DNA from 4 places in the Arthrobacter sp. 01L42 genome. Region 1 is predicted to be linked to each of the others. Evidence: riboswitches for the same ligand, from Rfam matches in the RefSeq annotation. Region 1 holds a riboswitch; each other region holds the start of a gene.
What was found. A riboswitch is a leader RNA that binds a small molecule or an ion and turns the genes downstream of it on or off. The one in region 1 is predicted to bind thiamine pyrophosphate.
Positions count from the first base shown of each region.

Region 1 (7,052 bases):
CGCCGGTGATCAGCAGGAGCCAGGCGAACGGGCGGTCGCGGGTCATCGTGGGAAGGGGCCGCGCCGCGGGGGCCGGGCCGGAACCCGGTTGGTGCACGGTCGCGTCGCCGGCGGTGCTGGAGATGCTGGGCATGGAAATTGAGTCCTTTTTTAGTCGTCTTGACCGGGTGCTTCTTGCCCCGATTGTAACGCCGGAGGCTGAGCAGCGCCGGAGAACGGCCCCGGCCGCCGCGCCCGGCTGCACCTGTTGCACTTCCGGCCCCGCCTGCCCCTGCTTTCACGGCTCCTGTGAGACAATGATCGTGGCTGGAACCCGATCCACATCCGGATTCCGGTCCGGCGATTTTGTTTCAAGACCGCCAATGATGAGCAGGGAGCTGCGGATCCTCTGATTCCAGCTGTCCCGCAATGCCATTGGACGGCACCTGGTTGTGGCGTGTAGGTCAACGGGTTCCAAAACAATCTCGCCGGCCCTCCAGGGCTGCCGCACCCCACTGCCGGTGCGAACCTGAGGGTATCCAATTGACTTCTGTCAATGCCTGCGGGTGTTGACGCATATTTGCCCCAAGGGGCGCCGAATGTGGCGGCGCATCAGGGGCAGGAGTGTCGCCACATATGGATAATGACCAGGTAGTAGCCGGAAACGAAGAACTAGTAGTCACCGGGGAAGCGCAGGGAACTGCTGAAGCAGAGGCTCCGGTAGCGCCGAAGAGGGCCGTACGGACCCGCCGGAAGGCGCCCGTCGCCAAGGTCAACGCCGCGGAGGCGGCCGAGGCTGTCGCCGAAGCCGCGGCCCTGGCCGACGCGGCCGGTTCAGATGAGCCCGTCCGGGGCCGCCGTAAGCCGGCCAACGTCGAAGCAGCCGGATCTGAAACTGTTGAACCCGAAGCTGCTGTATCTGAAACTGCTGTATCTGAAACTGCTGCAGCCGAGACTCCGGCCAAGGCGCCCGCGCGGCGCACCCGGACCCGGAAAGCTGTAGCAGCCCCGGAACCGTTGCCTGCCTTCGCCGGCGACGCCGAAGCCGGCGCACCTGCCGCGGCAGAGGCCCCCGCAGCAGCTGGCACTGACGCAGCTGCCGCCGCAGAAGCCCCCGCACAAACGGCCGCAGAGACGGTTGCGGAAAAGCCGGTCCGGCGCCGCGCCAGCCGTGCCAAGGCCGCCCCGAAGACCGAAGACGCACCCGCAGCAACGCTCCCGGCCGAAGAGGCCCCCGCGGCGGAAGCACCCACCGCGGAAACCGCCGCAGCCCAGCCTGAAGAGCCGGAAGCCCGCCCCGAGGAAAGCCCGGCCGCGTCGCTGTTCATGGAACCGGGTGCCCTCACTTCCGTCATCTTCCAGGCCCCGGACCTGAGCACTGTGGTGCGTCCGGCCCCCGTTGCCGCCGCAGCAGCTGAGCCCGAGGACGAGGAAGGCGACGAGGACGAGGACGCCGGCAACCGCCGTCGGCGCCGCAGCCGCGGCCGGCGCGGCCGCACCCGCACCTCTGCCGAGTCCGACACCGAGTCGGAAGGCACCGAAGAAGAGGGCGACGAAGGTTCCGAGGTAATCCTTGAAGACGGTGTGACCTCCCGCCGCCGCCGCCGCCGTCGCCGTGGAGACCAGGACCTCGAGCTGACCGGCGGGGAAGGCGACGATCCGCCCAACACGGTGACCCGCGTCCGTGCGCCGCGTGCCATGGCCGAGGCGCCGGTGAACAACCGCGTCACATCCGTCAAGGGCTCCACCCGCCTGGAAGCCAAGAAGCAGCGCCGCCGCGAATCCCGCGACACCGGCCGCCGCCGTACCGTCATCACCGAGGCCGAGTTCCTGGCCCGCCGCGAGTCCGTGGACCGCCAGATGATCGTCCGCCAGCGCGACGACAGAATCCAGATCGGTGTCCTTGAAGACGGCGTCCTGGCCGAGCACTTCGTGTCCAAGACCCAGCAGGACTCCCTGATCGGCAACGTCTACCTGGGCAAGGTCCAGAACGTGCTGCCCTCCATGGAAGCCGCTTTCGTGGACATCGGCCGCGGCCGCAACGCCGTGCTCTACGCCGGTGAAGTGAACTGGGAGTCCGTCAACCTCGAGGGCAAGCAGCGCCGCATCGAGAACGCGCTAAAGTCCGGCGACTCCGTGCTGGTCCAGGTCACCAAGGACCCGGTCGGCCACAAGGGCGCCCGTCTCACCAGCCAGATCTCACTGCCCGGCCGGTACCTCGTGTACGTGCCCGGCGGTTCCATGACCGGCATCTCCCGCAAGCTGCCCGACGTCGAACGCAACCGCCTCAAGCGGATCCTCAAGGACCGCCTGCCCGAGGACGCGGGCGTCATTGTCCGCACCGCGGCCGAGGGAGCTTCCGAGGAAGAGCTGACGCACGACATCAACCGCCTCCGCGCGCAGTGGGAAGGCATCGAGAGCCAGTCGACGTCCACCAAGATCCTCGCCCCCGAGCTGCTCTACGGCGAACCTGACCTGACCATCAAGGTGGTCCGGGACGTCTTCAACGAGGACTTCTCCAAGCTGATCGTCTCCGGCGAGGAAGCCTGGGACACCATCGAGGCCTACGTCACCTACGTCGCGCCGGACCTCGTGGGCCGGCTCGAGAAGTGGACCAAGGACACGGACATCTTCGCGGCCGGGCGCATCGACGAGCAGATCCACAAGGCCCTGGACCGGAAGGTCTTCCTGCCCTCGGGCGGTTCGCTCGTGATCGACCGCACCGAAGCCATGACCGTGGTGGACGTTAACACCGGCAAATTCACCGGCTCCGGCGGCAACCTCGAGGAAACCGTCACCAAGAACAACCTGGAAGCGGCCGAGGAAGTCGTCCGGCAGCTGCGCCTGCGCGACATTGGCGGCATCATCGTGATCGACTTCATCGACATGGTGCTCGAATCCAACCGCGACCTCGTGCTGCGCCGCATGGTGGAGTGCCTGGGCCGGGACCGGACCAAGCACCAGGTGGCCGAGGTGACCTCGCTGGGCCTCGTGCAGATGACCCGCAAGCGGATGGGCACCGGGCTGCTGGAAGTCTTCGGCGAACAGTGCGAAACATGTGCGGGCCGCGGCATCGTCACCCACGACGAGCCGGTGGAGCACCGCCGCGCCAACACGGTCGCCGCGGAGCACTATGTGCCGCGCACCGAGGCGCAGCCTGCTGCCCGCCCGGAACGCAAGAGCCGTCGCCGCGGCCGGGGAGGCCAGGGCGGAGAGACCGCGCCGGCCGCACCCGCGCCCGTCCACGCCGAACCCACCGAGGCCGAACGCCACGCCAAGGCCGAGGCCACCCGTGCCGCGCTGGCCAACATCGCTGCCGCAGCGCACGCCGCGCACCTGCACGACGGGGAGGCAGCCGCAGCCAGCGACGCCGGGGCCCGCCAGGCCGCCGTCGACGCCGTCACGCAGCTCGCAGCCGCCGACGAGGCAGCCGGCCGCCCCGCAACGGTGCTGACGTTTGGCGGCGAGCAGGTGGCCCTGCCCTTCGTCGAGCACGCGGAGGACGCGCCGTCACCGGCCCTGACCCTGGACCTGCTGACCGAGGCCTTCGCAAACCTGGGCGAAGCCGAGGCCGGCAAGCCGGACCAGGCCGCCGGCCTGGCGGCCGGTCAGGCAGCAGCTGTTGCCGCACCGGAAGCCACGGCGCCCGAGGCGCCGTCGGCCGTCCGCGCTGCGGAGGCGCCGGCGTCACGCACAGCTGACACCACGACGCTGCGCGGCCGCCGCGGGCGCCGCAACCGGAGTGCCAGCCGCGCCCAGGGCGCAGCCAACGAAACCTCCGTGGAGCACCGCGAGGCAACCCGGCCGGCCGCGGCCGGATCGGTCCACGAGGCCAAGGCTCCCGCTGCGGCCGGGCCTGCGTCCATCCCGGCCGGCAACGAGCCGATCATCCTCGGCGTCGGCGTGCCGGCGTCGGAGCTGTAGTCCTCCGCGACTGACCACGTCCCCGTCCGGTCATTATTTCGACAGGTCGGGCCGCGGGTCCGGGTCATGGCAGACGTAACATACGTCCGCCCGGGCCCGGGCCCGCTCGTGCGTTAACGGGTCCTCCGGGTGGCAAGGGCTAGGCTGGAACACTGACACGGGGTGCCGGGCATCGGGCCGGCTGAGATCCAGACCCGTTGAACCTGTCCGGTTAGCACCGGCGAAGGGATGTCTTCCTTGTCCGCGAAATCGAATCCGTCCGAGTTCCTCCCGCCCAATTTTCTGCACAACGAGTCTCTGCCGGCCCCGCCGCGCATTCCCCGCGTGCTGGCCATCGCCGGCTCCGATCCCTCCGGCGGGGCCGGAATCCAGGCCGACCTGAAGAGCATCGCGGCGAACGGCGGCTACGGCATGGCCGCCATCACCGCCCTGACAGCGCAGAACACGCAGGGCGTGCGCGCCGTCCACGTCCCCCCGGCGGCGTTCCTCACGGCGCAGCTGGACGCCATCAGCGACGACATCGGCATCGACGCCGTCAAGATCGGCATGCTCGGTGACGCCGCCGTGATCGACGCCGTCCGCGGCTGGCTGGAAAAGGTGCGCCCCGCCGTCGTGGTCCTGGACCCGGTGATGGTCGCCACCAGTGGTGACCGGCTCCTGCAGGAATCGGCCGAGGCCGCCCTGCAGGCCCTCCTGCCGCTGGCGGACCTCATCACGCCCAACCTCGCCGAACTCGCCATCCTGCTCAAGGAACCCGTCGCTGCCGACTGGTCCGAGGCCCTGGCGCAGGGCAAGCGGCTGGCCGCCCTGACCGGCACCACCGTCCTGGTTAAGGGCGGACACCTCCAGGGCGCCGAGCCGGGGGACGGGTATGCCCACGACGCCGATGCCCACGACGTCGACGGCACCGGCGCCGGCACCGGCTGCCCGGATGCGCTGGTCAACACCGGCGGCCTGCTCGGCCAGGAAACGGTGGTGGTGCCGGGGGAGCGGATCGCGACGCGCAACAGCCACGGCACCGGCTGCTCCCTGTCCTCGGCCATGGCCACCGTGCAGGCCCGGGTGGGGGACTGGGAAGCGGCGCTGCGGGAAGTCAAGCCGTGGCTGCTGGGCGCGCTCCGCGAAGCCTCGGCCCTGGACGTCGGCTCCGGCAACGGCCCGGTCCACCACTTCCACCACCTGCAGCACCTCCAGGGCGGGCAGGGTCCGGCGGCGGGGGAGTTCGCCGCAGCCCTGCGCGCAGGAGCCGCGGGCCATCTTGAGGCGATCTACGCCCTGGACTTCGTCCGCGGGCTGGCCGACGGCACCTTGCCCGAGCACGAGTTCGCGTACTACCTCGCCCAGGACGCCATCTACCTCAACGGCTACTCCCGGGTCCTGGCCCGGGCCGCGGCGATTGCCCCCACCGAGGCCGAGCAGCTGTTCTGGGCCCGTTCGGCGCAGACCTGCCTGGAGGTCGAATCCGAGCTGCACCGTTCCTGGCTCAGCACGCGCCTCACGGCCTCCACCCTGGGCCCGGTCACGAAAGCGTATGTGGACCACCTGCTGGCCGCCTCGGTCTCCGGCAGCTATGGCGTCCTCGTGGCGGCGGCGCTGCCCTGCTTCTGGCTCTACGCCGAGGTCGGTTCCACGCTGCACCGGGAGTTCCTGGCCGGTGGCGCCCCCGGGGAGCACCCCTACGCCGGCTGGCTGCGGACCTACGCCGACGAGGACTTCGCCGCCGCGACCCGGCAGGCCATCGCGTACACGGACACGGCGGCCGGGCGGGCATCGGAGAGCGAGCGGCAGGCCATGGCCCTGGCTTTCCGGCAGTCATCGCGCTACGAAGTGGACTTCTTCGACGCGCCGCGGCTGTACGCCTGACGCGAGCTGGTCCGGACTACCGGTACGATGGTGGGGCACGGTTCCGGAAGTCGTTGCGGCAACACAGCTCAAGATGGTCAAGATCCCGGCCAAGAACATTGGCAGGGACTTTGCATCAAGATGTTGTGGCGCCTATCACGGACTACCCGCCGGAACCAGCCTCATTTGCGGCCGAAGACAAAATTAGCGTATTCTAGATCTTCGGTGCTTACGCCAACACTTGGGTTATGACCCTGAGAACGGTCCGCTTGGAATTCCAAATGGATTTGTTCCGGGGATAGCTCATGGGTTCCCCCGGGGAATCCACCGGCGTTGAGGCACAGCGTGAGCCGGTCCAAAGAATTTGGCCCCTGGTTCCGCACGCAAATCTAGTAATAAACGTCGAGAGAAGTGAGTTCCCCAGTGGTGTACGCGATTGTCCGCGCAGGCGGCCGCCAAGAGAAGGTTTCCGTTGGAGACTTCGTTACCCTGAACCGCGTCCCCGGTGGAGCCGGCAGCACCTTTGAGTTGCCCGCACTGCTCCTGGTGGACGGTGACAAAGTCACGTCTGCTGCTGCGGACCTGGCCAAGGTAACGGTTACGGCTGAGATCCTCGAAGACCTCCGTGGTCCGAAGATCGTCATCCAGAAGTTCAAGAACAAGACCGGTTACAAGAAGCGTCAGGGCCACCGTCAGGAACTGACCAAGGTCAAGATCACCGGTATCAAGTAACTCTTCGTTACTGTTCAGGTTCCAGCAGATTCCCCAGAATTTTTGAAGGCAGGCATTTCAAATGGCACATAAAAAAGGCGCGAGTTCCACTCGCAACGGTCGTGACTCCAACGCCCAGTACCTCGGCGTCAAGCGCTTCGGTGGCCAGGTAGTTTCCGCAGGCGAGATCATCGTCCGCCAGCGCGGCACCCACTTCCACCCGGGCGCCGGCGTAGGCCGCGGCGGGGACGACACCCTGTTCGCCCTGACCCCCGGTGCTGTCGAGTTCGGCACCCGCCGTGGTCGCCGCGTTGTGAACATCGTGGCTGCTGCAGCCGCAGAGTAACAATAAGTTCTAAATCGGTGGGGCGGGCCATTAGGTCCGCTCCACCGGTGTTTTAACCGCATTACAATCATCTTGGGCGCCTTTGGGGGTCCGGGGAACAGCACTGAGGAGATCCACGTGGCGAGCTTTGTAGACCGGGTAGTACTGCACGTATCCGGCGGTACCGGCGGTCACGGCTGTGTCTCCGTCCACCGTGAGAAGTTCAAGCCCCTCGGCGGTCCCGACGGCGGCAACGGCGGCAACGGCGGCG
Region 1 covers NZ_JBFTSL010000008.1:160,985-168,036, reverse strand. The annotation lists gene AC1DN2_RS09520 (vitamin K epoxide reductase family protein) at 1-133, opposite strand, end outside; gene AC1DN2_RS09515 (Rne/Rng family ribonuclease) at 616-3,903, shown strand; TPP riboswitch at 4,052-4,149, shown strand; gene AC1DN2_RS09510 (bifunctional hydroxymethylpyrimidine kinase/phosphomethylpyrimidine kinase) at 4,219-5,766, shown strand; gene rplU (50S ribosomal protein L21) at 6,169-6,477, shown strand; gene rpmA (50S ribosomal protein L27) at 6,539-6,802, shown strand; gene obgE (GTPase ObgE) at 6,920-7,052, shown strand, end outside.

Region 2 (7,052 bases), on a different contig from region 1:
TGACCCCGTCGCCGTCGCCCGTGACGGCGTCGAGGAAGCCAAGCGCACCCTGCACGACGTCGTGATCGTGGACACCGCCGGCCGTCTCGGCGTCGACGCCGAGATGATGGAGCAGGCGCGCCAGATCCGCCGCGCGATCGTCCCGAACGAAGTCCTGTTCGTGATCGACTCCATGATCGGCCAGGACGCCGTCAACACTGCCCTGGCCTTTGACGAGGGCGTCAACTTCACCGGCATCGTGCTCTCCAAGCTCGACGGCGACGCCCGCGGCGGCGCCGCGCTCTCCGTCGCGTCGGTGACCGGCAAGCCGGTCATGTTCGCCTCCACCGGCGAAGGCGTGGACGACTTCGAGCTCTTCCACCCGGACCGCATGGCCTCGCGCATCCTCGACATGGGTGACGTCCTCACCCTGATCGAGCAGGCCGAGAAGTCCTGGGACAAGGATGAAGCCGCCCGGATGGCGAAGAAGTTCGCCGACCAGGAAGACTTCACCCTCGATGACTTCCTCGCCCAGATGCAGCAGATCCGCAACATGGGCTCCATGAAGAAGATGCTCATGATGATGCCGGGTGCGCAGAACATCCGCCAGCAGCTGGAGCAGTTCGACGAGCGCGAGATCGACCGCGTCGAGGCCATTGTCCGCTCGATGACCCCGCACGAGCGCGTGGCTCCGAAGATCATCAACGGCTCCCGCCGGGCCCGTATTGCCCGGGGTTCCGGCGTGCACGTCTCCGAGGTCAACGGACTGCTGGAACGGTTTGCCCAGGCCCAGAAGATGATGAAGAAGATGGCCGCCGGCGGCGGGATGCCCGGCATGCCGGGGATGCCCGGCATGGGCGGCGGGGGCGGAGCCCGCAAGGGAGCCAAGTCCGCGCCCAAGAAGAAGGCCCGCTCCGGCAACCCGGCCAAGGCGGCGCAGGAACTGCGCGACGCCGAGGCCCGGCGTGCCGCCGGCCCCAAGGCGCTGCCCACCGGCGCGTCGTTCGGCCAGCAGGGCGGCGACTTCGATCCGTCCCAGCTGAACCTGCCGAAGGGTTTCGACAAGTTCCTCGGCGGCAGCAAGTAGCCGCAAGTGCTGACGGCCGCCGGCACTGTGTCGCCGGCAGCATCAGCACTGAAGTGCCATAGGGTTAGACAATGTTCAAGCAGCGCGTAGTCTTCGTCCACGGGGACGGCAGCTTCGGCGCCGCCGCGTGGCCAAAACAGCACGGAATGGCGCTGGACTACGACGCCCTGTTCCTGCGGCGGCACGGGTTTGACGCCGTCGCGGAACCGCTCGAATCCAGCTTCGCCGCCGACGCCGCCATCGTGCTCGCCTCGCTGGCAGACGACGGCCGCGGCGAGGCCGGCGGCCATGTCGTGGCCCATTCGCAGGGCGCGATCGCTGCGATGATGGCCGCCGTCGAACGGCCCGACCTCGTCCAGTCGCTGACCCTGGTGGAACCGGCCTGCCTGTCCCTGACCGCGGAGCTCCCGGCCACCGCCGCGCACCGGGCCCTGATGCAGCCGCTCTTCGACGTCCGCCACAACCTCAGCGACGACGACTTCCAGCGAGAGTTCATCCGCCGCGCGTTCGCGGCGGACGCCCCCGGGGCCACGACGCCGGAGGCCCTCCGGGCTGCGCGCCGGCTCCGCCTGCAGGCGCCGCCGTGGGAAGCCCCGCTGCAGATCGTGCCGGGCGTGCCGACCCTGGTCCTGACCGGCGGCTGGGAACCGCTGTATGAGGAAATCGCCGGCTACCTGCGCGAGACCGGCGCCCTGCACCGCACGGCGCCGGGAGGGCACCGGCCCCAGGATTCAGCCGAAGGGGACCGGGCCATCCGCTCCTACATTGCCGAGGTCGGCCGGCACCAGCACGCCCGGGCGTCCTAGGAAGCTGCGGGTTCTCCCACCGAGGGCTGCGGCAGGTAGACCTTGCCGCCCGAGGCGAGGAACTCGTTGCTCTTCGCCCGCATTCCGGCCGCCATCTGCGCTAGGGCCGCCTGCGAATCTGCTGATCCGTATTCGTCCCGGATGTCCTGGCTGATCCGCATGGAGCAGAACTTCGGACCGCACATCGAGCAGAAGTGGGCTGTCTTGGCCGGCTCCGCGGGAAGCGTCTCATCATGGAAGGCCTCGGCCGTGACCGGGTCCAGGGACAGCGCGAACTGGTCCCGCCAGCGGAACTCGAACCTTGCCTTGGACAGGGCATCGTCGCGTTCGTGCGCGCCGGGGTGGCCCTTGGCGAGGTCCGCGGCATGGGCGGCGATCTTGTAAGTGATCACGCCCGTCTTCACATCGTCCTTGTTCGGCAGCCCGAGGTGTTCCTTGGGCGTGACGTAGCAGAGCATGGCGGTGCCGTAGCGGGCGATCTCGGTGGCGCCGATCGCCGAGGTGATGTGGTCATAGCCCGGTGCGATGTCCGTGACGAGCGGCCCGAGTGTGTAAAACGGGGCGCCCTTGCAGAGTTCCTGCTGGCGCTCCACGTTTTCCCGGACGAGGTGGAAGGGCACATGCCCGGGACCCTCCACCATGACTTGCACGTCGAAGTCCCAGGCCCGCTGCGTGAGCTCGGCCAGGGTGTCCAGTTCGGCGAACTGTGCCGCGTCGTTGGCATCCGCCGTCGCGCCCGGCCGCAGTCCGTCGCCCAGGGAGAACGCGACGTCGTAGTGTGCGAAGATCTCGCACAGCTCATCGAAGTGGGTGTACAGGAAGTTCTCCCGGTGGTGCGCCAGGCACCAGCCGGCCATGATGGAACCGCCGCGGGACACGATGCCGGTGACCCGGTTGGCCGTCAGGGGCACATACCGCAGCAGCACGCCGGCGTGGATGGTCATGTAGTCCACGCCCTGCTCGCACTGTTCGATCACGGTGTCCCGGAAGATCTCCCAGGTCAGGGCGTTCGCCTCACCGTTGACCTTCTCCAGCGCCTGGTAGATCGGGACCGTTCCGATGGGGACGGGGGAGTTGCGGATGATCCACTCGCGCGTGGTGTGGATGTCGTCCCCGGTGGAGAGGTCCATGACGGTGTCCGCGCCCCACTGCGTGGCCCACTGGAGTTTGTCGACCTCCTCGGCGATGGAGCTGGTCACGGCGGAGTTGCCGATATTGGCGTTGATTTTCACCAGGAACGACTTGCCGATGATCATCGGCTCGGATTCGGGGTGGTTGACGTTGTTGGGAATGATCGCGCGGCCCGCGGCCACCTCGCTGCGCACCAGCTCCACATCGCAGTTCTCGCGCAGCGCGACGAACCGCATTTCCGGGGTGATGACACCGTCCCGGGCGTAGCGCATCTGCGTGACGGTCCTGCCCTCAGCGGCCCGGCGCGGCACCGGCCGGCCGCCCCGCCACTCGGCCGACGCCGCACCGCGGCGCACCGCCGATTTGCCGTCGTCGAGCAGCTCCCGTTCACGGCCGGCGTAGGGTTCGGTGTCCGCCCTGGCCTCAATCCAGGGGGTGCGGAACGGCTCCAGCCCGCGGACCGGATCGCTGCCCGGTCCGGCAGTGCGGTACACCCGGAACGGCGGGTTCCGGATGCCGCCCGGGGAGGGTTCCAGGGCGATCTCGGTCACCGGCACGCGGATGCCGTGCTCCGGATCCGTGCTGAAGGCCAGCGAGTGGGACTTCAGCGACTGCGTGGTGGCTGCGGACTGAATTTGGACAGGGCTGTGCTGTGTCACTTGGGTGTTCACGGAAAAGCTCACTTCCTTCGCCGGCATTACCCGGACAGGTTCAACGGTCGCAGGCTGCGTCAGCCCGATCTCAGCCCCTGCAGGGGCACCCGTGTGGTCGTAGACGAAACTACCACGCACCTCCGGCCGGCCCTCGAGTGTGACGCGGACGGCGGACCGCGGTGTTAGCGTGGCACGGTGACTCTGCCCAGGGCCGTGCCCCGCATCCGGATGGCGACGCCGGAAGACCTCCCGGCGCTGCCGGTTCTCGAGGCCTCAGCAGACCGCATCCTCGAAGCGGAGCTGGGGAACCAGACGCTCCCGGCTCCGGAGTTGACGGCGCCGGTTGAGCCGCTCTTCATACTTGTCGCCGGAAACCCGCCCGTAGGGTTTGCCCGCGTTGACGAGGTCGGCGGCCAGGCCCATCTGGAACAACTCTCCGTGCAGCCGGACTCCGCCGGGCGGGGGATAGGACGGTCCCTGGTGGAGGCGGCCCTTGATGCGGCCCGGAGCCGTGGCTATTTATCGATGACGCTTTGCACCTTCGCAGGCGTCCCGTTCAATGCGCCGTTTTATGCGAGCTGCGGTTTCGAGGAACTCGCCCAGCCAGGACAGGCGTTGGGCGCCCTGCGGATCCACGAAGCGCAGCTGGGGCTGGACGGTCTTGGCCGGCGGATCGTCATGCGGATTAGGCTTTAGGTCATGACCGGCATCATCGAGTTCAGCGGCCCCATCCTCACCGCGGCGGACCAGGAACGCCGCGGGCTCTGGTCGGTGGGCGGCCTGCTAACCTTCCGCCGTCCGGCCGCCGCGCCCGACCTCGTGCTGGACGGCTGGGTCATGCCCGGCCTCGTGGACGCGCACTGCCACATCGGCCTCGGCCCGGGCGGGGACGTTACCGAGGACACCGCGGAATCCCAGGCCCTGGCGGACCGCGACGCCGGGACACTCCTGGTCCGCGACGCCGGCGCCGTCCACAACACACGCTGGCTCCAGCAGCGCGCGGACCTGCCCCGGATCATCCGCTCGGGCCGGCACCTCGCGAGGGCCCGGCGGTACCTGCCGGGCCTGGCCGTCGAGGTCGAGCCGGAGGATCTCGTCGAGGCCGTGCGGAAGCAAGCCCGCGCGGGCGACGGCTGGGTCAAGCTCGTGGGGGACTGGATCGACCGCGACGCCGGCGACCTCGCCGCCAGTTTTCCCGCCCGGACGGTCAAGGACGCCGTCCGTGCCGCCCACGATGAGGGGGCCCGCGTCACCGCACACTGCTTCGCCGAAGACACCCTGGATGACATGCTCGATGCCGGGATCGACTGCATCGAGCACGCCACCGGGCTGCTGCCGCGGCACCTGCCGCGCTTCCTCGAACAGGGTGTTCCGATCGTGCCCACCCTGATCAACATCGCCACGTTCCCGGACATCGCCGCCCGGGCGGCGGCCAAGTTCCCCCGCTACGCAGCCCACATGCGCTCGCTGTGGGAGCGCCGGGCGGAGCGGATCCTCGAAGCCCACGAGGCCGGGCTGGCGATCTATGCCGGTACCGACGCCGGCAGCGTGATCAGCCATGGCAGGATCGTGGACGAGATCCAGGCCCTGCACGCCGCCGGCCTTTCCGCCGCTGCCGCCCTCAACGCCGCGAGCTGGTCCGCGCGGACCTGGCTCGGCGCGGAGTCCATCGGTGAAGGGGCAAGCGCTGATGTCCTCGTCACGGCCGAAGATCCGCGGAGCAATCCGGCCACGCTCCGCCGGATCCGGCATATCGTGCTGCGTGGGCTGCCGGTAGACCGGGTGCCAGTCCATGTTTTGGAATAAATTGAAGCTTCAAGTAATTTATCTTTATGTAGAGTCGCCGAAGGCCGGTGGCTACAGAATCCACGGAGCATTGCCATGACCGCAGAAGCCAGCACCCAGGACCTCCTTCCTGCCGAACTCACCATGGGCACCGTGATGCTCAAGGTCGGCGACATGAAGCTCATGACCGACTACTACCAGCGCGCCCTCGGCCTGGAGACTGTGGCCGAACAGGACGGCGGGCTCTACCTTGGGCGCCAGCAGAAGCCGCTGGTGCATCTGGCGCCTGCCCCGGGCCTGAATCTACCTTCCCGCGGCGAGGCCGGGCTCTTCCACACCGCCCTCCTCTTCGAGGACCAGCACTCCCTGGCGGCCACCATCGCCACCGCGGCCCAGTACGAGCCCCAGTCCTTCACCGGCAGCGCGGACCACCTCGTCAGCGAGGCGTTCTACTTCAACGACCCCGAAGGCAACGGCATCGAGCTGTACTGGGACCGGCCGCGGGCGGCGTGGTCCTGGGAGGGCAAGAACGTCGTCATGGACAGTCTCGCCCTGCCGCCGCAGCGCTACCTGCAGCAATACCTGACCGAGGAGTCCGTGGCCGGCCAGCGCCAGGCCGCCGCCGGCGTCGGGCACGTCCACCTGCAGGTCGGCGACGTCCAGTCGGCGCATGATTTCTATGTCGGCACGCTCGGCTTCGAAAAGACCGCGGGCTGGCACGGCCAGGCGCTGTTCGTCTCGGCCGGCGGCTACCACCACCACATGGCCATGAACGTCTGGAACAGCCGCGGCGCGGGCCCCCGGCGCGACACGCTGGGCCTGGGTGAAGTCCTCATCGAGGTGCCCTCCGGCGACGACGTCGCGGCCCTGGCCGACCGGCTCAAGGTTGCCGGCGTCGAATCCCACCACACCGGCGCCGAGCTGCGCTTCGAGGATCCGTGGCGCAACCGGATCCGCGTCGCCGTGCGCTAGAAGTTCTCCCCAGGCACGCTGGTCGCTGGACATGTCCAGCGCGCACAGCTCCCCCCGGACATGTCCACTCTTCGCCGGCGGGAACGCTGGGCATGTCCACTGCTCGCGGCCGGGAATGGACATAGTGGCCATATGTCCAGTGCTCAGGGTCAGGGGAGGGCATGCCCATCGGGCCTTGGTCGGGTTCCCGGGCCAGCGAGGGACATGTCCACTCTTCGCCAGCAGGACACATGGGACATGTCCACTGTTCCCAGGCAGGACGTCGGAGCATGCCCATTGCTCGCAGCCGGGAATGGACATAGTTGCCATATGTCCAGTGCTCAGGGCCAGGGGAGGGCATGCCCATCGGGCGGGGCGGGGCCGTGCTGAAGCGGCTAGGCTGAAGCGACGCCGAAAACAGCGGTCTGCGGACCGCCGAACCCTAAGGACCAGCTGCATGGGATTCACCGAACTCTTTGTGTCCACCCACGAAGAAGCCCTCAAGCGCGCCGGCGCACTGGAAGGCGGCGGCCCGGCCGCCCCGGGCGCCGTCCGCATCCCGGAGATCAGCGATTTCGAGGTGGAGCGGCTGGGAGACCTCGCCGGCGTCGCCGTGCACGCCCCGGGCGCGGACTATGAACTGGCCATGGTCGACGTGGC
Region 2 covers NZ_JBFTSL010000001.1:395,865-402,916, forward strand. The annotation lists gene ffh (signal recognition particle protein) at 1-1,066, shown strand, start outside; gene AC1DN2_RS01670 (alpha/beta fold hydrolase) at 1,138-1,872, shown strand; gene thiC (phosphomethylpyrimidine synthase ThiC) at 1,869-3,674, opposite strand; TPP riboswitch at 3,670-3,777, opposite strand; gene AC1DN2_RS01680 (GNAT family N-acetyltransferase) at 3,852-4,352, shown strand; gene AC1DN2_RS01685 (amidohydrolase family protein) at 4,356-5,462, shown strand; gene AC1DN2_RS01690 (VOC family protein) at 5,538-6,413, shown strand; gene AC1DN2_RS01695 (hypothetical protein) at 6,850-7,052, shown strand, end outside.
Region 2: it holds a riboswitch for thiamine pyrophosphate, as region 1 does, so the genes downstream of both, thiC (phosphomethylpyrimidine synthase ThiC) here and AC1DN2_RS09510 (bifunctional hydroxymethylpyrimidine kinase/phosphomethylpyrimidine kinase) in region 1, are expected to answer to the same signal.

Region 3 (7,052 bases), on a different contig from region 1:
GCCGACACGTCACCGCCTCCACCGCGCGCAATATCGGCTGCGACTTCGACATGATCCCCGTCGTCCTCGGCGGCGAGGGCCAGGTCCTGGACACCGGCCGAATCTCTCCGCGTCCGGGGGCGAAGCCCACCCAATCACGTAGTAGTTCCGCGCCGGAACCACTGGGCTGGACAACGGGACAGGTCGATAATAAGAGCTCTGGGAGCGGTGGTTATTCCTCAGAGAATCTTGCGCCGAAGACTCACGATTGCAACGCAGTTAGGGCTGCGATAGTTTGTGCCTTGAACGACACAATCATGTGGAACCTGGGACGCCACTGTTAGGTGGCGCTCAAGTGTGGATATGAGCCACGCGCGTACTCTTTCAAGAAGGGTTTCGCTCGATGGCAAGCTGCACCAAGATCACCTACTCCACCCCCTGGCACGCGAACCGCGCGCTCAAGGAAATCATCCGGCAGGGCTCGTCATCTGGGGGCAAGTTGCCCGCGAGCGTATACCCATGCGGAGGCTGCAAGGAATGGCACCTGACCTCGAAAAGGGCAGCTGGAAAGGCAAAGAAGTGGCAACGCCATTCTTCGTGAAAGTTTCACCAGCGCGCTAATGGGACCCTGCGTACTCGCACAACCACGTGATCCACGAGGACTGTGGACCATCCGGATGCGGACCGACGGCATACCCGGTTCGTCCCCGCCGCACGTCGACCCGGCCGGGCCGGACCGGGCCGGGCCTACCGATGATCGCGCCGGCGCGTCATCAAGAGCAAGGGTGATCAGGAGGTCCGGCCGGCGCAACCAGATCAGCCCCGCCGGCCGAGCGGGCGTTAGAGGAACTCGGCCCGGCCTTCCATTGCCGAGGACGCCAATGCGTGTTCCCGCCGCGGGATCCTGCCGGCCGCTTTCGCCAGCCTGCCGGCGATGACGGCATGTTTGAAGGCCTCGCCCATGAGCACCGGATTCTGCGCACGGGTCACCGCCGTAGCCAACAGCACGGCGTCGCAGCCGAGTTCCATCGCCAGGGCAGCGTCCGAGGCCGTGCCGATCCCGGCATCCAGCACCACGGGCACGGACGCGCGCGAGACGATCAGCTCGATGTTGTGCGGGTTCAGGATGCCCAGTCCGGTGCCGATCGGGGCGCCCAACGGCATCACGGCCGTCGCGCCGAGGTTTTCGAGCCGGAGGGCAAGCACGGGGTCGTCGTTCGTGTAGGCGAAGACCTTGAAGCCTCGGGCCACGAGCTGTTCGGTTGCGTCCACGAGTTCGACGGCGTCCGGCAGCAGTGTGTGCTCGTCGGCAATGACTTCGAGCTTGACCCAGTCCGTTTCCAGGGCCTCCCGCGCCAGCTCGGCGGTAAGGACGGCGTCCTTGGCGGTGAAGCAGCCTGCCGTGTTGGGCAGTACCCGGATCTGATGGTCCTCGAGCAGCTGGAACAGCGAGCCCGTCTCCGCCGGCGAATAGCGGCGTATCGCCACCGTGGTCAGCTCCGTCCCGGACGCCACCAGCGCCGCCCCGAGCCCGTCCAGGCTCGGCGCACCGCCGGTTCCCATGATGAGGCGGGAGCCGAGCCTTACGCCGTCGACCACGAACGGATCGGCCACCGCACCGGTCATGGGGACGGCCTGTGCTCCTGCGAACGTCGTCTCGTTCATGCTGGTCATCCTCCTTGGACTGCCGTGACAAGTTCGACGTCGTCGCCGTCGGCGAGCGCCGTGGCGTGCCACTGGCTGCGCGGCACCACTTCGGCGTTGCGGGCGACGGCGACACCGAGCTTCCGCCCGTCGGCGGCGCGGCCGTCGGGGCCGATGCTCCGGCCAGTGAGCTGGCTGACGAGTGCGGAGACGGAGGCGCCGTCGGCGACGCTCTGATCCGTTCCGTTAAGTCGGATGTTCATGCTGCTTCCTTCTTAGGGCTGTCCCCGGACGTAACCGGGATGCGGGAAAAACGGTCGGGGCGGAACCCGGCCCAGCGCGGGTCCGGCGTGAAATCCATGAGTTGCCGGCACACGGCGGCAGCGGCGGGGGTCAGCAGGACGCCGTGCCGGAAGAATCCTGTGGCGATAATGAGTCCCGGGACGTCGCCGCCGTCCGCTTGTGCGACCCGCCCCAGCAGCGGGGCATTGTCCGGGGTTCCGGGCCGCGCCCGCGCCGTGGCTTCCAAAAGCTCCAGCTCGGCGACCGCAGGCACCAGCTGCTGGGCATCCCGCAGCAGCTGGTAAATGCCGCCGGCGGAAACTGCGTGCGGATCCGACGGTCCATCCTCCCGCTGGGTGGCCCCGATCACCACGGTGCCGTCCTGGCGGGGGACGATGTACACCGGGATGCCGCGCACCATGCCCCGCACGGTGGCCGTGAGCAGCGGTTGCAGATGCGGAGGCACGCGGAGCCGGAGGATGTCGCCGTAGACGGGCCGCAGCGGCAGCGCCAGCCCGGCCGGTAGCTCCTCGAGCGCGGCGGCGCCGAGCCCGTTGGCGACCACGGTCTCGGCAGCCCGCACGGTACCGCCGCCGGCCAACCGCACACCCGCCACCTGTCCGTCCTGCCACAGCAGTCCTGCCGCGCGCCGCCGGACGAAGCTGCCGCCTTCCGCACCGAGCACGCCGGCGAGCCGGGTGATCAGCAGGCGGGGGTCCACCTGGTGGTCGGCCGGGATGTCGAAGGCACACGAGATGCCGGGACTCAGGAGGGGCTCCCGGGTGCGCGCCTCGCGCACTGTCAGTGGCTCCACGGCCAGGCCGCATGCCTTCTGGACTTCCCTCAAGTCCGCGAGGGCGCGCCGGTCCGCCGCGTCGGCCCCCACCGCCAGGGTCGGCGTCGTTAAGTAGCCGGTACCCGCCGGGGAATCCGCGCCGGCGGCACCGGCGTCGAGAGCCGCAGCGAATCCTGGCCACAACCGGGAGGCCTCAAGCATCAGTTCCAGGAGCTGTTCCTCCTGGTAGTGCAGTTCACTCACGGGGGCCAGCATGCCGGCCGCGGCCCAGCTGGCTCCGCTGCCGGGAGCATCATCGATCAGGACCACGGATCGGCCCGAGCGGATGGCCTCGAACGCGATGCCATGGCCGATCACCCCGCCGCCGATCACGGCCACGTCGGCAGTCGTATCCCCCGCGGTGATTCCCTCTGCGGTACCGGGCCCTGTGTCACAAACCTGGGCGGCGGCGTCATTTGCGGCTCCGGCTGCACGGCCTGCTCGTGTGCCCATGAAAAATTCCTTCCCTACGCCGGTACTAGCCGGATCAGGTCAAGCGGTCGGCTCTGACGCCCTCTCAGCCGGGCAGCGGCGACATGGCTGCTGCGGGCTCCCGCGGTATGCGCCCAGTTTAGAGGAACTAGGCTGGTCCCATGAGCCAGGACCCTCTCCACACCACCGCCCGCCTCTATCTCTGCACCGACGCCCGCAGGGACCGCGGCGACTTCGAGGACTTTGTGGACGCCGCCTTCGCCGGCGGCGTGGACATCATCCAGTTGCGCGACAAGTCGCTCGAGGCCTCCGAGGAGCTGGAACTGCTGGAGGTCCTGCACACCGCGGCGCAGCGCCACGGGCGGCTGTGGGCCGTCAATGACCGGGCGGACATCGCCTCCCTGTCCGGGGCTCCGGTGTTCCATGTCGGTCAGAAGGACATTTCGCTCGACGCCGCCCGCGGCTTTCTCGGCAAGGATGCCGTGATCGGCCTGTCCACCCACAGCCCGAAGCAGGTGGACGCCGCCATCGCTGCCGCGCCAGGCCGCAAAGGGCTCGATTATTTCTGTGTGGGCCCCGTGTGGGCGACGCCCACCAAGCCCGGACGCGCCGCCGTCGGCCTCGATCTGGTGCGCTACGCCGCCCAGGCGATCGGCGGGGCGGACGCGGAGGGAACCGGCAAGGTCGACGAAAGCGTGCTGCCGTGGTTCGCGATCGGCGGGATCGACCTCAGTAACGTGGAGCAGGTAGTCGATGCCGGTGCCCGGCGGATCGTCGTGGTCCGGGCGATCACCGACGCCACTGATCCGGCCCACGCCGCCGGAGCCTTGCTGGCGGCGCTGGACGCCGCCGCATCCTAAGCAGGTCCCCAGCCCGTAATGCCGGCCGGCACTGAAACTATCCGGCGAGACCCAGCTCCGTCATCCGGCGCGCGTGATTCGCTGCAAGTTCGGCCGCCAGGCCATTGACCAGCGCCCGGGCGCCGGCGTCGTCCAGCCCCGACAGTCCGCCGAGGAACGCGTGCTCAGCGCTGACACGCTGGGCGTGGTTCAGTACTTCCCCCAGCAGACGCCTGGCCCACAACGCCAGGCGCGACGCCAGCCGGGGGTCATCGGCCAGGGCCGCCTTGATGCGCGCCTGCAGCACGGCCGTGGACTCACCGGTGGAGCGGACCTGCCCGATCAACTCACGGGTCGCGGCGTCGACGTACCGGCCCACGACGCCGTAAAAGTCCGCGGCGACCGTGTCGATCACGTAGGCCTTCATGAGGGCCTCGTACCAGTCCGACGGGCGCGTGCGTTCGTGGAAGTGGTCCACCGAGGGCTGGAACGGCAGCATGGCGGCCTCCGTATCCAGGCCCATGTGTTCGAGCCGGATTCGGACGAGTTCGTAATGCTGGAACTCGACCACCGCCATCCTGCCCAGCAACGCACGGTCATGCAGCGTGGGCGAATACCGGGCACTCGAGGACAGCCGCTCGAAGGCGGAAAGCTCGCCGTACGCCAAGACTCCCAGCAGGTCGGCAAGGAAGCTGTTGTAGAGGGCAGGATCGTCCGCAGTTGCGCTCATCATCCAAGACTAATAGCGGAAATCGGGCTACCCTGATTTTCGTGTCACATCATCGCCTGACCCCCAGTGTCCACGAGCAGCAGAACCAGCTTGCCGGGGCACTCAAGGCGTTGCGCACCACGCTGGAACTGCCCGGCCCGTTCCCCGAGGATGTGCTGCGCGACGCGGAGGCGGCGGTGGCCGAGCACAAGCTCCCGGACCTTGACCTCACGCACGTCGAGTTCGTGACTATCGATCCGGCATCGTCCACCGACCTGGACCAGGCCCTGTTTATCGAACGGAGCAACGGCGGCTACAAGGTCTTCTACGCCATCGCCGACGTCCCCTCCTTTGTCGCCCCGGGCGGGGCGCTGGACGCCGAGACCCGACGCCGCGGCCAGACCTTCTACACCCCGGACGGCCGGATTCCGCTGCATCCGGAGATTATCAGCGAGGCCGCCGGCAGTCTGCTCGCCGGGCAGCTGTGCGCGGCGTTCGTCTGGGAGTTCGAGCTCGACGCCGCGGCAGAGGTCGCCTCGGTCCTCGTGCGCCGGGCACAGGTCCGCAGCCGCGCGAAGCTCAACTACAAAGGCGTCCAGGCCCAGCTCGACGCCGGCACCGCGGCGCCCGTGCTGCAGCTGCTGAAAGAAGTAGGCCTCAAACGGGTGGAACTGGAACGACTGCGCGGCGGCGCGAGCCTGAACATGCCGGAACAGGAGATCCAGCAACTGCCCGACGGCGGCTACCGGATCGTAGCGGCCCCGCCGCTGCCGGTGGAGGACTGGAACGCCCAGATTTCACTCATGACCGGGATGGCCGCCGCGGCGCTCATGCTCCAGGGCAAAGTCGGCATCCTGCGCACCATGCCCGCCCCGGACGAGGCATCACTGCGCCACTTCCACCGGCAGACCCACGCCCTCGGCAAGCCCTGGGACGGGGAAATGCGCTACGGCGAGTACCTGCGGACCCTTGACCCGACGGACCCCCGGCAGCTGGCCATTGTGCATTCGGCCGGGATGCTCTTCCGCGGTGCCGGATACACACCCTTCGACGGCACAGTGCCCAACGCCGCCGTCCAGTCCGCCATCGGCGCGGCCTACGCCCATTCCACGGCACCGCTGCGGCGGCTGGTCGACCGCTTCGTGCTGGTAATCTGCGAGGCCCTGAGCAACGGCACCGAAGTTCCTGCCTGGGCCAGGGCCGCGCTGCCCTCCCTCCCGGCGATCATGGCTACCTCGGACCAGTTGGCGGCAAAACTGGAGCGGCTGGCGCTGGACACCGTTGAGGCGGCCCTGCTCGTCAACCACGTCGGCCAGGAATTCGACGCTGTCGTCATCTCCGGTCCCAAGCCGGCCAAGGGCACCAACGGCACCAGCAACGGCAACGGCGGGAAGACCAACGGCAACGGAAACGGCCCGTCCGGGATCGTCCAGATCGCCGAGCCCGCCGTGACCGCACGCTGCCCCGGCGAGCTGGAACCGGGCACCAAAGTCCGGGTCCGGGTGGTGTCCTCGGACATCGTCACGCGGGAAATCCAGTTGGAGCTCGTGGGCTGACGGCCGGCTATCGGTCCGTTGACGGCCCGCTGGCCGTCCTCACGCCGTCCCCACGCCGTCGCCAGCCAGCGCTCCCGGCCGCCCTCCCGGTCACTTCCCGAGGCGCAATCACCCGCCCAGTCGAGGATCCACGCCTTGTACAGCTAGACTGAAGAGGTAGAAATGGATGCCCGGTCGTTGATTTCCATGATTTTCGAATTCAACAAGCCCGCCCCTACGCGATCTTGAGATACACCCGCTGGTCCCCAGTGCCAGCATTTAGATAGCCCGCGATCGGCTTCCACTGGAATTGCTTGCGCGCCTGAGCGTGCTCCGGAACGGCCACCACGGCCGGCCCCGTTGAGCAAGCAGCGCAGCCCAAAATGAATAAGGAAACTCCCCTGTGAGTGAATTGCACACGCACCAGCTTCTGACCGATGAGTCCGGCACGGAGACCATCGAGCCCGAAGAGACCATCATCTCGGACGAAAAGCCGCACGAGATTGCCGAGAAGACCTTTGCCGACTTCAATGTCCGTGCCGACATCGTGGAGTCCCTGGCCGACGCCGGCATCACCCACCCCTTCCCGATCCAGGCCATGACCCTGCCGGTCGCACTGGCAGGGCATGACATCATCGGCCAGGCCAAGACCGGTACTGGCAAGACCCTCGGCTTCGGCATCCCGGCGCTGCAGCGCGTCGTCGGCCGCGACGACGCCGGCTTCGACAAACTGGCCGTTCCCGGCGCCCCGCAGGCCCTGGTGATCGTGCCTACCCGCGAGCTCGCCGTCCAGGTAG
Region 3 covers NZ_JBFTSL010000010.1:145,299-152,350, reverse strand. The annotation lists gene AC1DN2_RS11120 (thiazole synthase) at 820-1,644, opposite strand; gene thiS (sulfur carrier protein ThiS) at 1,650-1,886, opposite strand; gene thiO (glycine oxidase ThiO) at 1,883-3,193, opposite strand; TPP riboswitch at 3,187-3,307, opposite strand; gene thiE (thiamine phosphate synthase) at 3,334-4,032, shown strand; gene AC1DN2_RS11100 (ferritin-like fold-containing protein) at 4,070-4,744, opposite strand; gene AC1DN2_RS11095 (RNB domain-containing ribonuclease) at 4,783-6,276, shown strand; gene AC1DN2_RS11090 (DEAD/DEAH box helicase) at 6,659-7,052, shown strand, end outside.
Region 3: it holds a riboswitch for thiamine pyrophosphate, as region 1 does, so the genes downstream of both, thiO (glycine oxidase ThiO) here and AC1DN2_RS09510 (bifunctional hydroxymethylpyrimidine kinase/phosphomethylpyrimidine kinase) in region 1, are expected to answer to the same signal.

Region 4 (7,052 bases), on a different contig from region 1:
TCATGCTCGTGGTGTCCTCGGCCGTGAGCCTTGCGGTGCTGATCTACGCAACGGGACAGGGCATGGCCGACGGCGACCGCGACGCGCCGGTCTCGATCTTCCACCCGACCTACCTGATCCTCGTGGCCGGGGTGTCCAACGCCTTCCTCACCGGAGACCTCTTCAACCTCTACGTGGGCTTCGAGATCCTGCTGACGGCCAGCTACGTGCTCATCACACTCGGCGGGACAGGCCCGCGCATCCGGGCCGGCGTGACCTACGTGGTGGTCTCCGTCGTGTCCTCGGTGCTGTTCCTGATCGCGATCGCCATGATCTACGGCGCCACCGGAACCATCAACATGGCGGACCTCGCCATCAAGCTCGGCGACCTCGACCAGGGCACCCGGACGCTGCTGCACGTCATGCTGCTGGTGGCCTTCGGCATCAAGGCCGCCGTCTTCCCGCTGTCCTTCTGGCTCCCTGACTCCTACCCCACCGCCCCGGCCCCGGTCACCGCGGTGTTTGCCGGGCTGCTGACCAAGGTGGGCGTCTATGCGATGGTCCGCACGGAAACGCTGCTATTCCCGGGGGATGCGCTCAACGCCCCGCTCATGGTCGCGGCGCTGCTGACCATGGTGGTGGGCATCCTCGGCGCCCTGGCCCAAAGTGACATCAAGAGGCTCCTGTCCTTCACCCTGGTCAGCCATATTGGCTACATGGTGTTCGGCCTGGCCATGTCCACCGTGGCCGGTCTGGGCGCCGCGGTGTTCTACGTGGCCCACCACATCACTGTCCAGACCAGCCTGTTCCTGGTGACCGGCCTGATTGAACGCCGCGGCGGCAGCTCGTCCATGGACCGCGTGGCAGGACTGGCCAAGCTCTCCCCGGTATTGGGGGTCCTGTTCTTCATTCCCGCCATGAACCTCGCCGGAATCCCGCCGTTCTCGGGTTTCCTGGGCAAGCTGGGGCTGCTTCAGGCAGGCGTGGAACTGGGGACGCCGCTGGCCTACGCCCTGGTGATCGGCGGCGTGCTGACGAGCCTGCTGACCCTGCTGGCGATCGCGAGGGTCTGGAACCGGGCGTTCTGGCGCAAGCCCGGGGACGCCGAACACCCCGATCCGGTGCTCCTGGCAGCGCCGGCCGACTCCGCCACGGGTGACCGGGCCGGCAAGACGAATGTGACCCTGCTGCCCCGCACCATGGTGGGCTCCACCCTGGGCCTGGTGGTCTTTGGCGTGGCCCTGACGGTCTTTGCCGGGCCGCTGTTCAGGGTGGCCGACCAGTCCGCCCAGGAGATGCTGGACCGGACCTCCTACATCCAGGCCGTGCTCGGCCCGGACGCGCCCGTGCCGCCGGTGCCCCCGTCGCTCCACCCGGTGCAGGTCCGGGAGGGCGGCGGAAAATGAACCGGAAAAGGATCTCGCTGCGCCAGGAACTGCCGCTGCTGGTCTGGCTCGTCTTTGTCTGGGGCGCGCTCTGGCAGAACTTCAGCCCGGGCAATCTCCTCTTCGGCGCCCTCATCGCGGTGCTCGTGGCGCGCATTTTCTATCTGCCCCCGGTGGAACTCGGCGGCCGCTTCAACGTGCTCCGCGCCGTGCCGTTCGCCCTCATCTTCCTCGGAAAAGTCGTCGCGGCAAGCTTCCAGGTCCTGTACCTGGCCGTGGTCCGCGGCCCCAACGTGGTCAGCGCAGTCGTAGCCGTGCCGCTCCGAAGCCATTCGGACCTCCTGGTCACGGCCACCGGGCACGTGATCTCGCTGATTCCCGGGTCCCTCGTGGTGGAGGTGGACAGGTCGACGTCCACGCTCTACATCCACGGCATCAACGTCCGCAATGCCGAGGACGCGGCCAAGCTGCGCAAAGAGGTCCGGGACACCGAGGCCGGGCTGATCCGGATCATGGGGACCAAAGCCGAACTTTCCGCCCTGACACAGGAGACCGCCGCATGATGCAGACCGTCCTGACGGTGACCGCCGTCGTACTGTCCCTGGCCGCCGCGGGGGCGATCGTCCGGATCGCGCGGGGGCCCTCGCTGCTGGACCGGGTTCTGGCCGCCGACGTGCTGCTGGCCATCTTCGGCGCGGCCCTGTGCATCGACATGGCCGCCAACCGGCACCTGAACAACCTGATGCTGCTCGTTGCGATTTCCCTGATCGGATTCGTCGGCTCGGTCACCGTGGCCCGGTTCGTGGCCGACAGGCGGGAGGGCGTCCGTGAATCCTGACACAGTGATCGACGCCGTCTCTGCCGTGTTCATGGTGACCGGAGCCCTGATGTCCCTCGCGGCCGCCATCGGGCTGCTGCGAATCCCGGACCTCATGAGCAGGATGCACGCGGCCACCAAACCGCAGGTCCTCGGCCTGTTCCTGCTGCTGGCGGCCCTTGGCCTGCAGATGCGCACCTGGTCGGTGTGGCCCGTCCTGCTGGTGGCCTGGCTCTTCCAGCTGCTCACCGTCCCCGTGTCCGCTCACATGGTGGGTCGGGCCGGCTACCGGACCAAGCACCTGCACCCGGAGCTGCTGAGCTCCGACGAGCTCGAGGCGGTAGTCCAGAAGGCCGCCCAGCAGGCGGCCACGCACGGAGCGGACGACGACGACCGCTGAGCCCCGTCCGGCCAGGCGGACCCGTCCGGGGCATTCGACGGCCGCGGCGGGCGCCGCGGCCGGTCGGGTCAGGTCAGACGACGTCCTGGGTCTTGGCGAAGCGGGTGATCGCGCGCTGGGTGCCGCGGTTGGCGAGCACCTGGATGATGGCGCTGACCGAGGCGGAGATCAGGGCGAATGTCAGGGCCGAGCGCAGGGTGGTGGGAACGTCGTCCTCCTGGCCCTTGGGCGGCTTGTTGCCCGTGGACTTTTCCCACATGGTGTCCACCAGCTTGGTGCCGGCAAAGCCGGCCAGGAGGCTGACGCCGGTGCCGAGCAGCTTGATGAGGATGTTCATTCTTCGGTCTCCTTGGGACGGGAACGGTTTTCCCCTAGCCTAGCGTTCCGGGGTGAGGACCATCCGCAGGGCCTCGACCACGAGTTCGTGATCCGCCTTCTGGGGCAGGCCGGAGACGGTGACGACGGCGACGGCGCCCGTGCCGCGCACGTAGATGGGAAACGCCCCGCCGTGGGCGGCGAACTCCGACTGATCCCACCAGGCGTTGTCCTCGATCCTTCCGCCGGCGGCGCGGGCCCGGAGGCCCACCAGCAGGGACGGGACCTCGTACCGCATGGCGGTGCGCTTTTTGGCGTTGATCCAGCGCTCATTGTCCGGTGTGGCGCCGTCCAGCGCGGCGTGGAAGAGCACCTGCTCGCCTTTGGTGATGTCGACGGCGATGGGCAGCGAGCGTTGCCTGCCCAGCTCGACAAGGAGGAGCCCGAGGTCCAGGGCGTCATCCTTGCTGAACGACGCGAACTGGAGCGCCTCTATCTCGGCCAGCACGCGGCCAATGAGCGCCGCCAGGGAACCCCGCGGCTGCGGCTCATTGGAGTCGGGATCGTATTCCCCGGAGGGATCTTGGGTGACCGGTGTGTGCGACAAAATATTCCAGCTTTCCGGTGGGTGACGAGGCCGCCCGCTGGCGGGTCCGGGGGTCCGGCACGACGACTCTACCAAGAGGGTTTTCCGGGCCGCCGGGACTGCCGCCGTCCGGTCCACGATTGTGACGGCACACCACTGAAATCCCGGCCGTCCGGGTGTAAACTGAGCCAGCCCACAAGGGCGAAAATAATTACGACAGGGGAGCGCCGCCGTCGGGCATCGCCGGAACAATCCGGGGAAACCTTTGGTGGGCGCTGAGAGTGCGGACAGCCGCAGACCCTCGAACCTGATCCGGTTAGTACCGGCGCAAGGGAGTCGAGTTCTCAGGATGCGCGGAGGGCGGCGGAAGCCGAGACCGGCCGGCGCACCCTCCCCTCCTGTTCCTCAGGAGGACGACATGACAGATATTTCAGCACAGCATGGTTCCGCCAGCCGTTCATCCGCCCGGCGCAACTACAGCTGGCGCGTGGTGGACATTGTGGTGGCCGCGTTGATCGCCGTTGCCGGCGGCGTCATTTTCTGGGCCTGGTCCCAGGGCGCGAACCTGATCTCGACTCCGGTCAACGCGGTCTACCCGCCGTTGAGCGGACTCTACGCCGGCGGCTGGATGATCCCGGCAGTGCTGGGCATGCTCATCATCCGCAAGCCGGGCGCCGCGCTCTTCTGCGAAACCGTCGCGGCCACCGGCGAGCTCATCATGGGTTCGCAGTACGGCACCACGGTGCTGATCTCCGGCATCCTGCAGGGCCTCGGCGCCGAACTGGTCTTCGCGGCCTTCCTCTACAAGAAGTTCAACCTGCCCGTCTCCGTGCTGGCCGGCGCCGGCGCGGGCCTCTTCTGCGGCCTGAACGATTCCTTCCTGCCGTGGGGTTGGAACATCGCCTACGAAGCCGGCGACAAGCTCGCCTACATCGTCTTCACCACGATCTCCGGCGCAGTGATTGCCGGCGGACTGGCCTGGCTCGCCACCCGCGGCCTGGCGAAAACCGGAGTGCTGGGCTCCTTTGCCTCCCGCAAGGCCGCCACGGAGCCCGTCTTCTCCTGAGCCCCGTCGCTGAATCCTGCAGAGAATCATGAGATCTTCACCGGGCGTCCGGCCGGCCGCCGTCACGGCCCGCGGCTGGGGCTGGCGGCATGCCGGACGAACCAGGCCCGCCGTCAGCGGCCTTGACCTGGACATCCAGCCGGGGGAGCGCGTGCTCCTGCTGGGGCCCTCCGGCGCCGGCAAGTCGACGCTGCTCCACGCCCTGGCCGGCGTTCTGGGCGACGGCGCGGCCGGCGCCGGCGCGGCTGGCGACTCCGGCGACTCCGGCGACGCCGAAGATGCAGACGAGACCGGCAGCCTCCTGATCGACGGTGCCGCGCCACGGGCGCAGCGCGGCCGCGCCGGGCTGGTGCAGCAGGACCCGGAAACGCAGGTGGTGCTCTCCCGCCTCGGCGACGACGTCGCCTTCGGGGCGGAGAACCTCGCCGTCCCGGCGGCGGAGATCTGGCCGCGCGTGCGAGAGGCCCTCGACGACGTCGGGCTGGGACAGCTGCCGCTGGACCACCCGACGGCGGCCCTCTCCGGCGGCCAAAAGCAACGGCTGGCGCTCGCCGGGATCCTCGCGATGCGGCCAGGGCTGCTGCTGCTCGACGAGCCGACCGCCAACCTCGACCCCGCGGGCGTCCTGGAGGTCCGCGACGCTGTGGGCCGCTGCCTGGACAAGACAGGCGCCACGCTGGTGGTCGTGGAGCACCGGGTGGGGGTCTGGAAAGACCTGGTGGACAGGATCGTGGTGCTGCAGCCAGAGTCCGCCACGGACTCCGCGGTCTTGATTGACGGACCGCCGGACCGGGTCCTGGCCGAGGCGCGGGACATGCTCATCTGTGCGGGCGTCTGGGTGCCGGGCTACGTCCCGGCGACGCGGATGCGGACACCGGCGCGGGGCGCGGGACAGACTCTGCTCGCGGCCGACGCGCTCGCGGTGTCCCGCGAACGGCCGCGGCGGGCCGGGCTGCGCGACGGCTTCCGCACCATCGCGCCGCGTCCGGTCCAGTCCGGGGTCTCGGTCCGGGTCCGCGCCGGCGAGGCGCTGACCATCACCGGACAGAACGGCACAGGGAAGTCCACCCTGGCGCTGACGCTGGCCGGTCTCCTGCGGCCCGTCGCGGGAACAGTCTCGGCCACGGCGGAGCTGAGCAGCCCCGCCACCGGTCACTCCAGCGGTCGCTCCAGTGGCCGCGTACGCGACGGCGCCGGACCCGATCCCTACCGGTGGAAGGCCCAGCAGCTGATCGCCAGGATCGGAACCGTCTTCCAGGAACCCGAGCACCAGTTCGTTACCGGCAAGGTCCTCGACGAGCTCATGTTCGGCCCGCGCCACCTCGGCTACGGCGAAGACCGCGTGGACGAACTGCTGGAGCGGCTGCGGCTGACGGAGCTTGTGGACGCCAACCCCTACACGCTCTCCGGCGGCGAGAAGCGGCGACTTTCGGTAGCCACTGTGCTGGCGGCGCACCCCCAGGTGCTGGTCCTGGACGAGCCCACCTTCGGCCAGGATGCCAATACCTGGGCCGAACTCGCCTCGTTCCTCTCCGAGCTCCTCGACGCCGGCACCGCCGTCGTGTCCGTGACGCACGACGCCGAATTCAGCGCCGTCCTCGGCGGTGCCGAACTCCGCCTCCGGCCACGGGAAACCGCCGCCGCGGACGCTCCCGGCCCGGATCTTGAGCTGCAGGAGGGGGCCTCGCCTTGAGGGACGCTCTGAGCCTGCGCGGCAACCATGCGCTGCTGACCCGAGCCAACCCACTCGCCAAGTTCACGGCGGTCACCCTGATCACCATGGTCCTGGCGCTCTCCATTGACTGGGTGTCGGCGTCGGTGGCGCTGGCGTTCGAACTGCTGCTCCTGCCGCTGGCGGGCCTGACTGTGGCCTTGCTGTGGCAGCGCGGCTGGCCGCTGATCCTCGCGGCGGCGTTGGGCGGCTGGAGCACGGCCATCCTGGCGCCCGATTCCGGACCCGTCCTGCTCGATGCGGGGATCTGGTCCGTCAGCGCCGGTTCCCTGCAGCTGGGGATCGGCTTCATGCTCCGCGGGCTCGCGATCGCATTGCCCGCGGTGCTGCTGATGAGCTGCACCGACCCCACGGACCTGGCCGACGCCCTGGCCCAGAACGCGAAACTGCCGCACCGGTTCGTCCTGGGCACCCTGGCCGCGATGCGGCTCGTCGGAATCATGGCCGAGCAATGGCAGACCATCGGTATGGCCCGGCGGGCCCGCGGCGTGGGCTCGAGCGGCAACCCCTATCAGCGGTTCCGCGCCACGCTGGGCCAGAGTTTCGGCCTGCTGGTGCAGGCGATCCGGAGCGCCTCGCGGCTCGCGGTAACCATGGAGGCCCGCGGCTTCGGCGGTGCCGCCCGGACCTGGGCCCGGCCCTCCACGTTCAGCGGACTCGATGCCTGGGTGCTGCTGGGCGGGCTCGGCATCGCCGCCGCCGCCGTCGCCGCGGCCCTCGGCGCGGGCACCTGGAACCTCGTCTTCCTCACCCGCCAGTAGACCGGCGCCGC
Region 4 covers NZ_JBFTSL010000015.1:55,687-62,738, reverse strand. The annotation lists gene AC1DN2_RS14060 (Na+/H+ antiporter subunit D) at 1-1,385, shown strand, start outside; gene AC1DN2_RS14055 (Na+/H+ antiporter subunit E) at 1,382-1,927, shown strand; gene AC1DN2_RS14050 (MrpF/PhaF family protein) at 1,924-2,202, shown strand; gene mnhG (monovalent cation/H(+) antiporter subunit G) at 2,234-2,581, shown strand; gene AC1DN2_RS14040 (DUF4235 domain-containing protein) at 2,655-2,918, opposite strand; gene AC1DN2_RS14035 (heme-degrading domain-containing protein) at 2,958-3,503, opposite strand; TPP riboswitch at 3,691-3,834, shown strand; gene AC1DN2_RS14030 (ECF transporter S component) at 3,901-4,548, shown strand; gene AC1DN2_RS14025 (ABC transporter ATP-binding protein) at 4,577-6,241, shown strand; gene AC1DN2_RS14020 (energy-coupling factor transporter transmembrane component T family protein) at 6,238-7,041, shown strand.
Region 4: it holds a riboswitch for thiamine pyrophosphate, as region 1 does, so the genes downstream of both, AC1DN2_RS14030 (ECF transporter S component) here and AC1DN2_RS09510 (bifunctional hydroxymethylpyrimidine kinase/phosphomethylpyrimidine kinase) in region 1, are expected to answer to the same signal.